4 regions of the Streptomyces sp. NPDC059850 genome follow, and region 2 is predicted to be linked to each of the others. Evidence: riboswitches for the same ligand, from Rfam matches in the RefSeq annotation. Region 2 holds a riboswitch; each other region holds the start of a gene.
The links. Region 2 has a riboswitch for cyclic di-AMP ahead of ACFV9T_RS36895 (transglycosylase family protein). Riboswitches for the same ligand answer to the same signal wherever they lie in the genome.

Region 1: linked by a shared signal. The riboswitch ahead of ACFV9T_RS17345 (M23 family metallopeptidase) and the one ahead of ACFV9T_RS36895 (transglycosylase family protein) in region 2 are both predicted to bind cyclic di-AMP.
Region 3: linked by a shared signal. The riboswitch ahead of ACFV9T_RS11960 (NlpC/P60 family protein) and the one ahead of ACFV9T_RS36895 (transglycosylase family protein) in region 2 are both predicted to bind cyclic di-AMP.
Region 4: linked by a shared signal. The riboswitch ahead of ACFV9T_RS38000 (M23 family metallopeptidase) and the one ahead of ACFV9T_RS36895 (transglycosylase family protein) in region 2 are both predicted to bind cyclic di-AMP.

Annotation. Positions count from the first base shown of each region.
Region 1 is NZ_JBHWJI010000018.1:73,617-75,809, forward strand. It holds gene ACFV9T_RS17345 (M23 family metallopeptidase) at 163-954, opposite strand; cyclic di-AMP (ydaO/yuaA leader) riboswitch at 968-1,130, opposite strand; gene ACFV9T_RS17350 (M16 family metallopeptidase) at 1,322-2,193, opposite strand, start outside.
Region 2 is NZ_JBHWJI010000068.1:31,877-34,069, forward strand. It holds gene ACFV9T_RS36890 (transglycosylase family protein) at 1-946, shown strand, start outside; cyclic di-AMP (ydaO/yuaA leader) riboswitch at 1,201-1,368, shown strand; gene ACFV9T_RS36895 (transglycosylase family protein) at 1,375-2,058, shown strand; gene eno (phosphopyruvate hydratase) at 2,179-2,193, shown strand, end outside.
Region 3 is NZ_JBHWJI010000011.1:145,320-147,512, reverse strand. It holds gene ACFV9T_RS11960 (NlpC/P60 family protein) at 39-1,238, opposite strand; cyclic di-AMP (ydaO/yuaA leader) riboswitch at 1,245-1,440, opposite strand; gene pcrA (DNA helicase PcrA) at 1,624-2,193, shown strand, end outside.
Region 4 is NZ_JBHWJI010000075.1:4,357-6,549, reverse strand. It holds gene ACFV9T_RS38000 (M23 family metallopeptidase) at 11-1,192, opposite strand; cyclic di-AMP (ydaO/yuaA leader) riboswitch at 1,204-1,345, opposite strand; gene ACFV9T_RS37995 (PP2C family protein-serine/threonine phosphatase) at 1,559-2,193, opposite strand, start outside.

The sequences.
Region 1 (2,193 bases), on a different contig from region 2:
CGCGCGTTCAGCGACTCTATTCGAAGCTGCCGGGATTTCCGATGGGCGAAGGAAATTCAGGGATATTTTTTGGTCACGGCGGCACAGTTGGCCATAGGGGCGGAGCACGCCGAAGGCCCCGTCCGGAGCGGACGGGGCCTTTCGACAGGAGTGGGCGACGGGTCAGAGGTTGACGCCGTGCGAGCGCAGGTACGACAGCGGGTCCATATCCGAACCGTAGTCCGCGCCGGTGCGGGCCTCGAAGTGCAGGTGCGGGCCGGTGACGTTGCCGGTGGCGCCGGACAGGCCGATCTGCTGGCCGGGGGTGACCTTCTCGCCGACCGAGACGCCGATCGACGAGAGGTGGCCGTACTGGGTGTAGGTGCCGTCGTTCATCTTGATGACGACGTTGTTGCCGTAGGAGCCGCCCCAGCCCGCCTCGACGACCTCGCCCATGCCCACCGACTGCACCTCGGTGCCCGTGGAGGCGCTGAAGTCGATCCCGGTGTGACTGCCGGAGGACCACAGGCCACTGGACGCCTGGTAACCGGTGGAGACGGAGGAGCCGTCGATCGGCGAGACGAACGTGTTGAGGCGCTTGCGCTCGGCCTCACGCGCGGCGCGTTCCTTGGCCTCGCGCTCCGCCTTGGCCTTCTTCGCGGCGGCATCGGCCTTCCGCGCGGCCTCCTGGCGGGCCACGGCCTCGGCCTTCGCCTTGGCTTCGGCGGCCTCTGCGGCGCTCTCCTGGGACAGGGCCTGCGCGTCGATCTGGTCGGAGAGACCGTCGCCCATCACCATCGCCTGCCGGAGACCGGTGTCCTGGGCAGACGCCTCTCCGGTCGCGGCGAGGGCGGGGCCGGCGATCCCGGCGACGACGCCCGAGGCGACCGTGGTGATGCCAGCGATGTTCGCGCCGGTGCGGACGGCGGTCTGGCTGGGACGTCGGTGCTTCCCGGCGGCACGGGTGAACGCCATGGTGTGGCGCACTCCTTTCCTTCCCTCTCGCCTACCGGGTTAGCTGACGGGTTCGGAGCAGGAAGGTCTCCTACGGGCCCCTCCCCCGGCCGGGGAAGGCGTCCGATTCACCCCAGGGACGTTTGGGTCCCCGGCTCCCCTGGCACTCACACCATGGGACTCGGCGATGGCTGTCCGTGCCGCGGGTGCGGCGGTATCCGGCGAACAGCCGCACTGACGCTAGACGGGCCGTGTTTCGATCACCAAACGGTTACGGGTTTTTGTTGTTCTCGCCACAAACCAAACGCCCCGCACATCGGACATATGGGAGGACCCCGGCGTCTTACTCGACGCCAGGGTCCTTGTGGGGGTAGTGCGTTGAGCGGCCTCAGCCGGTGATGACGGTCACCTCTCCGATGCCGAGCGCCTTCACCGGCTCCTCGATCCGGGAGGCGTCACCCACGAGCACGGTCACCAACCGGTCGGCCGGGAAGGCGCTCACGACCGCCGCGGTCGCCTCCACCGTGCCCGCGTCGGCGAGCCGGGCGTACAGCTGCGCCTGGAAGTCGTCCGGCAGGTGCTGCTCGACCTGGTCGGCGAGGGTGCCCGCGACGGCGGCGGCCGTCTCGTACTTGAGCGGGGCGACGCCGACGAGGTTCTGCACGGCGACATCGCGCTCGGCGTCCGTCAGCCCCTCCTCCTTCAGCGTCCGCAGCACCGTCCACAGGTCCTCCAGCGCCGGGCCGGTGACCTCGGTGGCCACCGAACCGCTGATCGCCAGCAGCGAGGCGCCCGCCGAGCCGCCGCCGGCCGGCGAGGGCGGCGTGGAGCGCAGCACCTGGCCGAAGGCGCGCACCCCGTAGGTGTAGCCCTTCTCCTCGCGCAGCACCCGGTCCAGCCGGGAGGTGAGGGTGCCGCCCAGGCAGTAGGTGCCCAGCACCTGGGCGGGCCAGACGCGGTCGTGGCGGTCGGCGCCGATGCGCCCGAGGAGCAGCTGGGTCTGGACGGCGCCGGGCCGGTCGACGATCACCACACGGCCGGTGTCGTCGGCGATGACCGGCGGGACCGACCGCTGCGGGGCGGGGCCGCCGGTCCAGGCGCCCAGGGTGTCGGCGAGCGCCTGGTCGAGGTCGACCCCGGCCAGGTCCCCGACGATGACCGCGGTCGCGGTGGACGGCCGGACGTGCGCCTCGTAGAAGGCCCGCACCGCCGCCGCGTCGATGCCCTCGATGGTCTCCTCGGTGCCCTGGCGCGGCCGGG
Region 2 (2,193 bases):
GAACGGACGTCACCGCCGCCCCCGCCAGGCTCCGGCCATCGTCGTCGCGGCGGGGGTGACCGGTGCGAGCATCGCCATCCCGCTCTTCGGAGCGACCGGCGCCCAGGCCGCCCCCGCCTCCACCTGGGACCGGGTCGCCGAGTGCGAGAGCGCCGGGATGTGGAGCGCCAACGAGGGCAACGGCTTCTACGGCGGTCTTCAGTTGACCCTCGACATGTGGAAGAAGTACGGAGGCACGAGCTACGCCCCGCGCCCCGACCTCGCCAGCCGCTCCCAGCAGATATCCGTCGCCGAGTCGATCCTCGGCGACCGGGGCCCCGACGCGTGGCCCAGCTGCGCGCTGAACGCCGGGCTGAGCCACGGCGGCGACGCCCCGGACGTGAACCCGGGCAGTACGGCACCCCCGCCCCGGCAGGACGCCCAGCGCGGCGACTCGGACGGCTCGGGCGACTCGGACGGGCGGGACGGCGACTCGTCCCGTACGACCCCCGACGCGACGGACACGCCCCGCGCGTCGCACACCCCCGGCGCGCCGGACGCGTCCGACGAGCGGGAGCGGCCGGACCGTTCCGCCTCGGCCTCGCCCGACGGGCCGGACGGCGACGCGCCCTCCCCGTCCCCCTCCACCAGCACCGCCGACCCCTCGCCGACCCCCTCCGACACCGAGGGCGGCTCCAAGGGCTCCTCGGGGAAGCACCGGGGCGAACGGGACCGGGATGAGCGGCCGAGCGGACATGCTTCGCGTGGCGGTACGGACCGGGACGAAAACCCCTCGGATGGCGGCTACACAGTGCGTCCGGGTGACAACCTTTCAGCAATCGCCGAAAAGCAGGAGTTGGGCGGCGACTGGCGTCGGCTCTACGCGTCCAACGAAAAGGCCATCGGAACCGACCCGGATCTCATTGTCCCTGGTCAGCGACTTGACCTCACCATCAGGGGTCGGTAGTTCGGGGTGATGTGACCGGTTTGGCTCCGGTGAGACATACCTCTCGTCACATTTTCCGGGGCGTCCGTCCTGTCCGGTCTCTCCGCACCCGCCCCCACCTGCGCCGATGTGGGCAGAGTGACATCGATAACGGCCCTCTTCGCTGCGATAAGGGTGTTTGAACGTTTCCCGGACGTGTGTTTAACGTCTTTCCGCTCGCCACAACGAGCACCGTCGACCGTCACGCCGAGTCCTGCCGGCGGTCGTCCGGTACCGACGCGCCAGCGCCGAAGGCAGGAGCGGGGGACCCAAGGTAAGTGCCGGGAGGCCAGCGGAATCGGCCGAACGGCTAGGGGTGAAGCAGGGTGCGGACCTCCGTACCCAGCCGGGCAACTCACGCCCGAACCCGACAGCTCACCTCGTAGGCGTCGGTGAGGAAACGAACCAACATGTCCAATGCTCAGGGCAAGCACCGCCGTCCCTCCAAGGCCACCCGTATCACCGCGCTCGTCGGCCTCGCCGGAGCCGCTGTGGCCACTCCGCTCATCGGTGCGACGTCCGCCTCTGCCGCCACCAGCTCCCAGTGGGACCAGGTCGCGCAGTGTGAGTCCGGTGGCAACTGGTCGATCAACACCGGCAACGGCTACTACGGTGGCCTGCAGTTCTCCTCCTCCACCTGGGCCGCCTACGGCGGTACCGCCTTCGCTCCGACGGCCGACAAGGCCGGTAAGGCCCAGCAGATCCAGGTCGCCGAGAAGGTCCTCGCCAGCCAGGGCAAGGGCGCCTGGCCGGTCTGCGGCAAGGGCCTGACCTCCGGCGGCGCCCCGGCCGCCCCGGCGCCGTCCGCGCCGCAGCAGAGCCAGTCCGACTCCGCGCAGCCTCAGCAGCAGGCCCCGTCCGCCGAGCCGAAGGCCGCGCCGCGCAGCGCGCCCGAGAAGGCCGCGCGTGACCAGGCCCGCGGCCCGATCAAGAAGGGCGACGGCGAGTACAAGGTCAAGTCCGGTGACACCCTCGGCAAGATCGCCAAGGCCGAGGACGTCAAGGGCGGCTGGAAGAAGCTCTTCGAGCTGAACAAGAACATCGTCCAGAAGGCCGACCTGATCTTCCCCGGCCAGCAGCTCCACCTGAGCTGAACCGCCACACCGTAGACGACGAGCCCCGGCCGGGTGCGCCGCCCCCACGGTGCACCCCGCCGGGGCTTCGGTGCGGTTAGGCTCATGCTGCTACCGAAGACCCATACGAAGGAGATCCTCGTGCCGTCCATCGAC
Region 3 (2,193 bases), on a different contig from region 2:
GTGGTCGGGCAGCCGCACCGCTCACTACGGCGTGGGGCCTATGCGGGCCGGACGCTCCCGTAGATCGGCATCTCGGTGATCGGCGCCTTCTTCACCACGTCGCCCGGCTTCGGGGCGTGGATCATCATCCCGTCGCCGATGTAGAGCCCGACGTGGCTGATGTCGTCGTAGAAGAAGACGAGATCACCGGGGATGAGTTCAGAGGTCGAGACGCGCGTACCGGCCTTCACCTGGTCCCACGTGGTGCGCGGCAGCGAGACACCGGCGGCCTTCCAGGCGGCCTGGGTGAGCCCTGAGCAGTCGTAGGAGTTGGGCCCGGTGGCGCCCCAGACGTACGGCTTGCCGAGCTGCGACTCCGCGAAGTCGATCGCCTTGGCGGCCTTGGTGCCGGTGGTGGTGCTTCCGGAACCGGTGCTGCTGCCGGAACCGGTGCTGCTTCCGGAACCGGAAGAGGAAGCGCCGCTCGACGGCTGCTCCTGCTCCTGCCGCTGCTTCTCCTTGGCCGCCGCCTCCCGCTGCTTCTCGGCCAGCTCGGCCGCCTTGCGCCGCGCCTCCTCGTCCTTCTTCTTCTCGATCGCCGCCAGCCGCGCCTTCTCCTTGGCGGTCAGGTTGGCCAGCAGCTGCCGGGCCTGCGTGAGCTTGTCCTGGACGGACTTCTTCTTGGTCTTCAGCTCGCGCTGGGTCTCGGTCAGCGACGCCAGGCTCTGCGCGGCCTCGCGGCGCTCCTTGGCGGCCTTCGCCGCCTGCGTCTGGAAGTCGTCGACGGCCCGCTTCTGCGAACCGGCCATCCGGCTCATCAGATGGGACTGGTCGAAGAGGTCCTGCGGGTCGTTGGAGAACAGCAGACTCGCGGCGCTCGACGTCATGCCGCCGTCGCGGTACTGGGCCGCGGCGTACGTGCCGAGCGTGCGGCGGGCCTCGTTGAGCTTCTCCGTGTTCTCGGCGACCTTGTCCAGCAGCCGGTTGACCTTGGTGGCCTGCTGCTCGGAGCGCTCCTTGGCGGAGTTGTAGTGCTGGGTGGCGGTTTCCGCCTGGTGGTAGAGCGAGTCCACCTTCTCCTTGACCGCCTCGATCGACTGCGTGGTGCCGGGCTTCGGGTCGCCCGGGGCGGCGTTCGCGGTCTGGGACAGGAGGGTGACGGAGGCGAGGGCGGCGGTGGTGAATCCGACGGCCGTGCGGCGCCCGGTGGACGAGGCGTAGGTGGGTATTCGGGTCCGCGGCTTGCGGTGCGACGCCAAGGGAGGCGCTCCTTCCGTGGACCGCCTACCGGGTTAGCTGTCGGGTTCGGGCGGTACGGAAGGTTGCCCTACGGCCGTGCGCGGGCGGGACGGTCACGTCGTACATGCCGTACGTACGTGTCGTACCGCGCAGCTCGGGCCGATTCACCCCGGTGTTGCGTTGTGGGTCCCCGGCTCCGGGCGCTTGCGGCGTGGCCGGACTCGGCGGAGGCGGCCCGTGCCGACGCGGTTCGCCGACGGGTGTACGGACTGCCTGAGGGAGGACCGTAGCCAACTCGTGGGGCTCCTGTGAAGGCTGGTGGCCGATATGCCCGGAACCGTTTCGTGACATCCATATGCGGTCCATGCGTAGGCTGTCAGTGCGGCCGCCTAGACTCGGTGAGCGATGAGCAGCCTCTTTGACGACAGCTTCCTGGCGAATCTCGGGCCTCCGGACGAGGAGCCCCCGCCGCCCGAGGATTCCGCACACCCGGGCCCGGCCGGTGGTTCCGCTGATGCAGGCGACTCCGGCGGCGAAGAGGTGCCGCACCACCTCTTCACGGGCGCGTTCGACGCGCCGGTGCCGAGCGGCGCCCCCAGAGAGGCGTACTACCGGGATGGCGCGCCGCGCCCCGCCATCGACCCGGCGGCGCTCCTGGAGGGGCTGAACGAGCAGCAGCGGGCCGCCGTGGAGCACACCGGCTCGCCGCTGCTGATCGTCGCGGGGGCCGGGTCCGGCAAGACCCGGGTGCTCACCCACCGCATCGCGTATCTGCTCGGCACCCGCCATGTGCACCCCGGTCAGATCCTCGCCATCACCTTCACCAACAAGGCGGCGGGCGAGATGAAGGAGCGGGTCGAGGAGCTGGTCGGCCCGCGCGCGAACGCCATGTGGGTGATGACGTTCCACAGCGCGTGCGTGCGCATCCTGCGCCGCGAGTCGAAGAAGCTGGGCTTCACCTCATCGTTCTCGATC
Region 4 (2,193 bases), on a different contig from region 2:
GATCAGGGGGTCACGGGTTCAGCCCGTGGTCGCGCAGCCAGGTCAGCGGGGCGATCGGGGAGCCGCCGCCCGGTCGCACCTCCAGGTGGAGGTGGGGGCCGGTGACGTTGCCGGTGGCGCCGACGCGGCCGATGGTCTCGCCCGAGGACACCTTGCCCGAGGTGACGACCATGGACGACAGGTGGCAGTACCAGATCTCGGTGCCGTCATCGAGCTTGAGCACGATGCGGTAGCCGTACGAACCGGCCCAGCCCGCCTGGGTGATCGTGCCGCCGCCCACCGCCTTGACCGGGGTGCCGGTCGGGGCGGCGAAGTCCTGGCCGGTGTGGTCGGCGGACCAGATGTCGCCGGCCTGGCCGAAGCCCGCGGTCAGGGTGTACGAGGCAACGGGGAGGGTGAACCCGGCGGAGGTGGAGGTGGAGGTCTTGGCGGGGGTGTCGGCGGCCTTGGCCTCGGCGGCCTTCTTCTCGGCCGCTTCCTTCGCCTTGGCGGCCTCGGCGGCCTTCTTCTTGGCGGCGGCCTCGGCCTTCTTCTGGTCCGCCAGGTCGCGGGCCTTGGCCGCGGCCTTCGCGGCGTCGCCGGCGGCGGCCTTCGCGGCGGCCCGCGCCGCGGCCTCGCGCCGGTCGTCGTCCGCCGCGGTCTGCTGGCTCTCGGCCTGCTGGAGGATGCGGGTGCGCAGCGCCTCGCCCGAGTCGGCACCGCTCGTGGCGAGGGTGGCCGCGGCGGGCTGGGCGGAGTCCTGGTCGTCGGCCATCAGGGAGCCGATGCCGGGCAGGTCCTTGGCGGCGGGGAGCTGGGCCTTGACCTCGTCGGCGACGTGGGCGAGGTCCGGCATGGAGATGGGTGCGGCCGGACGGTCCTTGGCGGTCGCCATGCCGCCCGCGCCGACCGCCGCGATGACGCCGACGCCGAGGACGGCACTGCTGCGGGCCATGGTCCCGCCGCGCTGCTTGACGACGCGGTGCCTGCCGCGCAGCGGAGCGATGGACTCCTCGGTGGGGTTCCACTCGTCCCAGACGGCTTCCTTGCCGACGGAAGCGGCGGACGGCTCATCTGGTTCGGCACCGAGTCCGACCGCGGGGCGGGCGCCGGCTCCGGCGTCGAAGCCGACTCCGTACGCGGTCGCGGTGCCGATACCGGTACCGGACGAGCGGTACGGAGCTTCGTCCAGTACGGACCTGTTGGACGCCACCGGGGCGCACTCCTTTCCTTCCCTCTCGCCTACCGGGTTAGCTGACGGGTTCGGAGCAGGAAGGTCTCCTACGGGTCAGGTTCGACCCGATTCACCCCAAGGTGGTGGTTCCCCGGTTCCCTTGGTACATACGGGATTCGGCGACGGCGCACGGTGCCGCCCTTGCGACGGCTGTGTCGACCGCGCTGCGTTATCGAACGTTAATAGAGAGCGCGACATGATTCCAAGCTCTTCTGAAGAATCCGCGTAGCTTTGGCATGAACTTAGTAACCAAGGAAGGACAGATGGGGGCGTTTCGCCTCACTTGAAAAGGGATGGTAAAAACCTCCGGCGGGCTGATCGTGTGTCAATCGTTATCCGTGCCCGTCACGGTTGGCTACGGTCCGTGTCCGGAGCGGGGGGTGTCGTTCCGTTCGGCGTCGTTCCGTTCGTACCGGGCGGGCGCCGCACCGCGAGCAGTGCCATGTCGTCCGAACTCTCCCCGCCCGAGTGCAGCGCTACGTCCTCCACCAGCGCGTCGAGCAGCCCGCCCGGTCCGGTGAAGCGGCGGCCGCGCAGCCGCTCCTCGGGGACGTAGAAGGTGCCGTGCCGGTCGCGGGCCTCGGTCACCCCGTCCGTGAACAGCAGCAGCGTGGCGTCCTCCGGGAACCGCAGCTCCGTCACCCGGTCGGGCCACGCGCCGAGTTCGCCCATCCCCAGGGGCAGCGCGGGCGTCTCCGGCTCCAGGGGGCGCACCTCGCCGTCGCCGGGCAGCAGCAGCGGCGGGGGGTGGCCTCGGTTGATGAGGCGGAGGGTGGAGTCGCCGCGCGGGATCTCGCCGAGTACGGCGGTGGTGAACCCCTCGAACGCCTCCAGCTCGGCCCGCCGGGCACCCTCGCGCCGCAGCGCCCGCTCCAGCCGCCCCGCCAGCCCCTCCAGCGTCGACTCCTGCTCCGCCGCCTCCCGGAACGCGCCGATGAGGACCGCGACGACCTCCACCGCCTGCAGCCCCTTGCCCCGGA